Paraneptunicella aestuarii: one gene and its partner. The main gene of each other region encodes a partner of the protein of the gene in region 2 in a complex. Links are inferred from orthologs where the notes say so. Each region holds a gene or a part of one and is shown on either strand. Other genes may lie near its edges.

What was found. The genes of interacting proteins can lie anywhere in the genome.
Region 1: the proteins of dnaN (region 2) and holA are in contact, whole or in part, in a cryo-EM structure (PDB 8GIZ), measured with the Escherichia coli proteins. The link is inferred for Paraneptunicella aestuarii from one-to-one orthologs.

What each region holds. Positions count from the first base shown.
Region 1 is NZ_CP074570.1:1,453,707-1,456,655, forward strand. The notes cover bases 17-2,922. They hold holA (DNA polymerase III subunit delta), read right to left. Parts: upstream 2,034-2,922; coding sequence 999-2,033; downstream 17-998. Other genes in these bases: rsfS (ribosome silencing factor), read right to left, coding at 17-242; nadD (nicotinate-nucleotide adenylyltransferase), read right to left, coding at 326-994; KIH87_RS06180 (LPS-assembly lipoprotein LptE), read right to left, coding at 2,046-2,615; leuS (leucine--tRNA ligase), read right to left, coding at 2,641-2,922. In the rest of the region: more of rsfS, read right to left, coding at 1-16; more of leuS, read right to left, coding at 2,923-2,949. UniProt on the Escherichia coli protein: Part of the beta sliding clamp loading complex, which hydrolyzes ATP to load the beta clamp onto primed DNA to form the DNA replication pre-initiation complex.
Region 2 is NZ_CP074570.1:284-3,131, reverse strand. What follows is about bases 20-2,824. They hold dnaN (DNA polymerase III subunit beta), read right to left. Parts: upstream 2,070-2,824; coding sequence 969-2,069; downstream 20-968. Other genes in these bases: recF (DNA replication/repair protein RecF), read right to left, coding at 20-959. Outside these bases: more of recF, read right to left, coding at 1-19. UniProt on the Escherichia coli protein: Confers DNA tethering and processivity to DNA polymerases and other proteins. Acts as a clamp, forming a ring around DNA (a reaction catalyzed by the clamp-loading complex) which diffuses in an ATP-independent manner freely and bidirectionally along dsDNA.

The DNA.
Region 1 (2,949 bases), 1.5 Mb from region 2 along the record:
TCAACCAGCACCCATTCACCTATGTCTTCGCCTTCAATGCTAAGAGGTGGGTTACCTGCCTGTTTGCTTTCTTGTACGACATTTTGTGCGATAGAGACGACATGGCGTTTTGAGTTGCCAGAACAAACCAACATGGTGTCGGTGACGGTGGATTTGCCTTTAACGTCAAGGTCTACGATGTCTCTGCCTTTTAGATCTTCAATTTTGTCGATGACAAATTGCTTTAATTCTTCGTGTTCCAATGGTTCTCCCCATAACTGGATAGGTATTGTCTGTATTTAGAGCTGGCTCTATGTTTAATGTTCAAGTTTGCAAAAATTTGCGATTAACCTGCTAAGTATAAATGATGCTGGCGAATGTAGGAAAGTATGTATGGAGGTAAAAGTTCATCTACAGGTAAGCCAACACGTAAATTTTCCCGGATCATGGTGGATGAAATGTCGATTTCATCAGTTTGAGCGTAAAACACATGACCATTTAACTTGTCATGTAAATCCTGGGGTTTAGCCGTTTCACGCTGTTGCAGAAAATCTGCAATATCAGTTTGCTGTTCTTGATGATAGCCGGGACGACAACACACTACTAAATGACAATAGTCGAGAATATCTTGCCAGCGATGCCATTGATGAAAGCTGGTTAAGGAATCCATGCCAATAAAAAAGCAGATTGGGCTATTGGGATTTTCGCTGCGCATTTCTTCCAGAGTATCAATAGTATAGCTAGCTTTATGGCGGCGTAGCTCTCGGTCATCTGCGCTGAAAATAGTCACATGTTCACTGACCAGTTTCACCATTGCCAGACGATCGCTGGGCTTGGTGTTGGGCTGATTCTTATGTGGTGGAATATGACAAGGCATAAGTTTGACTTGTTCAATACCAACTTGTTGCGCCGCCTGTTGCACCGGGAATATATGGGCATAATGAATAGGATCGAATGTACCGCCATAAATACCAATAACGGGCTGCATTGTCGCTAACTCCGGGTGAGCAGACATAGTGCTAACTGAAATCCATGGGCAGATTAGAGAGTTGCATCGGCATGAACATCAGGCATAAATGGCACAATTCAACGTAAGGGCGCGTAATTTGTGACTGCTTTAGTCCCATATCCAGTTGTTGTAGTTTGTGCTGTAGTTCATCCAGCTGAGGCTTGCCGAGTCGATTCAGGGCATTCATGTAGAGGCTTTTACGATTCTGCCAAATGCGCAGTTGTGCCCAGAGTTTATCCAGGGGCTGACGTTGCGATTGTGCAAACTGTAAGGTGGATAGCGTTTGCCATTCCCGCACCAAAGCCCACAGGACGATATTGGGTTCAATACCTTCTGATTCCAAGCGGTTAAGCAATTTCACGGCTTTTGACGCGTCACCAGCCAGCAGTACATCGGCTAGCTGAAATACGTTAAATCGGGATTGCTCAACCAGAATTTTCTCTATCTGTTTAATGTCAATATTGCCGTCGGGGTAGAGCAGAGCCAGCTTTTGCAGTTCTTGTTTGGCGGCGAGCAGATTACCTTCAAAGTAATCAATAAAGAAGTTCACTACGGCGGGATTGGTTTGTAACGACAGTTGCCGCATTTCATCCATTATCCAGCTTCTTAAGCGGTCGCCTTCCAAGGGATAACAAGGGATGTAAATGCCTTGCTGATCTAGCTGTTTGAACCATTTACTGTTCGTGACTTCTTTACCTATTTTGGCTCCATGAATGAGAACCATGACGTCAGGGTTGTCTTGTGCTGCCAAGTCCAGCAGGGTTTTGCTGCCTTCTGTTCCGGGCTTTCCGGTGGGTATTTCCAGTTCAATATATTGACGAGAAGAGAACAGTGACATGTTTTGACTGGCTTCAATCAGCGAATACCATTCAAACTGAGTGTCGGCAACCAGCGATTGGCGCTCGTCAAAACCTTGTTGCTTTGCTTGAGCTCGAACTTGTTCGATGGCATCCAGCTTTTGCTGTGGCTCATCGCCAAACACCATAATAAAACGCGGTAGCGCATTTTGTAGTGTTTGGGCAAGACGATTGGGGTAAACCTGCATGTTCTTTAGTGATTACCGTTTAGTGATTGCTGTTTGGTGAGTATCAGACTGCAAACTGAGCGTGCGGATAATACGGTTAGCCGCTTGTTGTCTCAGTTCGTCCAGAATCAAATCCAACTCGCGTGACTTAGCGAGTACCTGATCCGGGTCGTCCTGATATTCACGAGACAATACAAATTCATACTCGATAGATTCTGGTTTTGCATTTTCTTGCTTAGAACCTTTGATGTATTGGTATTTCACCTGATACAACAATTCGTATTCTGCCACCTGACCACTGGGAAACAACGACAATAATTTGCGCTCCAGCTTTTCGCGTTGCAGATAGAGCGTGGCGTTTTTCTCGTTGAACTGTTCACGTGCTTCGATCACTTCCACATCCAGAAACTTCAGGCGTTGAGCGAGAGTTTTCTGCAATTGCGAATGGCGCTCTGTACTGGTGAGCTGGATATGGCTGACACTTTTGGCAAGCTGATAATCGTTGCGCAATTTAAAGCCGCAGCCATGCAGCAAGCTGGTAATAAGCAAGGTGCTTACTACCAGTTTTAAGGTTGAAAAACGGCGCATGGCTGTCGTTTTCATTATGAGTCCTGATCCTGCGTTGGAATTAGTTCGCAACGATATTTAGCAGCTTGCCCGGTACGTAAATAACTTTGCGAACGGTGTTACCCTCAACAAATGCCTTCACGTTTTCTTCCTGCATAGCTAATGTTTGAACATCGTCTTGCTTGGCGTCGGCAGCTACTGTCATTTTAGCGCGTACTTTGCCGTTCACCTGAACGACAATCAGTTTTTCGTCTTCAACCAATGCGCTTTCATCCAGTTCAGGCCAGCCAGCTTCAACGTTCTCTTCCTGCTGTAATATTTCCCACAAGGCATGGCTTGCATGAGGCGTAATCGGGTTAAGCATACGCAC
Region 2 (2,848 bases):
ATGAATCCGCCAATCACTTTACATACGTTTATATCGTCTAATTCAGATATAACGTCATCAATTAAGACCGTACATTTTACTCCATTACGCTCATTAATAAACCTTACTTGAGCCAAATGTAGTGCAAAAGCACAAAGCTTTAACTGACCTCTAGACATTACCTGATTTAAAGGTTTACCATTTATCTTCAAACGCAAATCTGACCTTTGAAATCCGTATCGGGTTGTCCCGAATTTGAACTCATTCTCTAAATTTTGAGTCAGTAGTTCAGCTAGATCCTTCTCTTTTCCCCACCCTTGGTAGTAATCAATTGATATATCACAGCCACTTAAAAACAATGAAAGTGAGGCATCAATATAGGGTGTAATATCAGATACAATATTCCGACATTTACCTGTCAAGCTATAACTTAGCTCTACGAGCTTCTCTGTCCAGAAAGCCTCTTGATCTTTACGCTTATCTTTTAATACAGCATTACGGTTTGCTAATACTGTTTTAAATGTCTTAAACTCATTTAGATAGGATGGTTCCACGTGAAACATAATCCAATCTAAAAACTGTCTCCTATTCCTAGGCGAACCTTCAACTAACTCACTTACAGTCGGAGATAAAAATCGTAGAGGTAAGCTTCTAGCCAGTTCAGACGAGTTTTTTATTTTCTCACCATTTTTTTTAACCAGCTTCTGCCCACTACGAGAAAAACTAAGTCCGATTTTCTCTTTAGAATCTTGACTAACCATCAACTCACTTCTTACAAGAAGGGATTCTTTTTCAAAACTAATCAGGTTTTTTAGTTCTGTTGTTCGGAATGAACGACCTGAAGAGAGTAAGTAAAGTGCTTCAAGAAAAGAAGATTTCCCACTCCCATTTTGGCCGTAAAGCACATTCAAAATGGGAGAAGGTACAACATTCGCTATAGGTATATTTCGAACGTTCTCGAATTGAACGGTAAAAATCACAGACGGATCTTATAATCTCATTGGCATAACCACATATAGAGATTCATCATTCTCAGGATCTTCTATAAGGGCACTACTGTTAGAATCAGCAAGTGAAATTTTGACAGAATCTGAATGAAGCGCATTCATAACATCGATCATATAGGCAACATTAAAACCTATCTCCAGGCTATCGCCATTGTAATCGACATCGACTACCTCAACCGCCTCTTCTTGTTCAGGGTTATTCGCAGTAATCATTAACTCATTGTTACTGACATTCAATCGAATACCACGGAATTTTTCGTTAGACAAAATAGCGGCACGGCTTAATGCATCTTTCATATCACTTCTGTTTACAGAAATGATCTTGTCACCATCTTTCGGCAATACCCTTCTGTAATCAGGAAAACGACCATCTACCAATTTACTGGTGAAAATAAATTCTGAAGAGTGAATTCGAAGATGGTTACTTCCTAACTTAACTTTAAGCAATTGATCTTCATCACCAATCAAGCGAAGAATTTCCATTACCCCTTTTCTTGGGATAATAACTTGCTTATTAGCTAATGCTTCTGAATTTTCAATCTTGGAAAGCGCAAGTCTGTGGCCATCGGTAGCAACAGCTCGAATGATATTTTGATCAGTCTCTAAAGACATACCATTGAGGTAGTATCTTACATCCTGCTGCGCCATAGCGAAGTGAGTGCTATCTATCAATCGTTTTAGATCTTTCTGCGCAAGTTCAAATTCAACTTCGCCTTCCCAATCTTCAAGATTTGGATAATCGTCAGCAGACAATGTAGAAAGGGTGTATTTACTTCTACCAGATTTGATAACGGCCTTAGAACCATCAACAGAAAATTCAATATCAACCCCATCTCTTAAACTTCGACAAATATCGACAAGCTTCTTGGCAGGAACGGTTATTTCGCCCTGCTCAAACTCACCATTTAATTTGATGCTGGAAATGAGTTCCACTTCTAAGTCTGTACCGGTAAGCCATAGCAAATCGCCATCAACTTTAATCAGAACATTAGACAATATTGGAAGTGTGTGGCGACGTTCTACGGCACCGGAAACGAGTTGGAGTGGCTTTAAAAAGTCTTCCCTACTAATTTTGAATTTCATACTTTACTCAGTTACCTAGGATGACAAAGTGCGAATCAGATTCTGGTAGTCTTCTTTTATATCGTGACTTTCTTCTTTTAGCTGCGCAACCTTACGGCAGGCATGCAGTACAGTAGTATGATCCCTACCGCCAAATTTGTCACCAATTTCAGGCAAGCTATGGTTTGTTAACTCTTTAGATAACGCCATTGCAATTTGTCTGGGCCTGGCAACACTGCGACTACGTCGTTTAGACAAAATATCCGCAACTTTAATTTTGAAGTATTCAGCTACCGTTTTTTGAATGTTATCAATAGTAACGAGTTTTTCTTGTAATGCCAGCAAATCCCTAAGCGCTTCACGTACAAAATCAATTGTTATTGGACGACCGGTGAAATTAGCGTTAGCGATCACCCTGTTCAATGCACCTTCGAGCTCACGAACATTAGAGCGTAAACGTTTGGCAATAAAGAATGCGACTTCATTGGGTAGCTTGATCTTATTCTCGTTCGCTTTCTTCATAAGAATAGCAACGCGAGTCTCTAACTCTGGAGGTTCAATGGCAATGGTAAGCCCCCAGCCAAAACGAGATTTTAATCTATCCTCTACCCCATCAATTTCTTTTGGGTAACGATCAGAAGTTAAAATGATCTGCTGGTTATCTTCTAACAATGCATTGAAAGTATGAAAAAATTCTTCTTGGGAACGTTCTTTATTAGCAAAGAACTGGATATCGTCGATCAATAATGCATCGACCGAACGATAGTATCGTTTGAATTCTTCTATGGCGTTATTTTGTA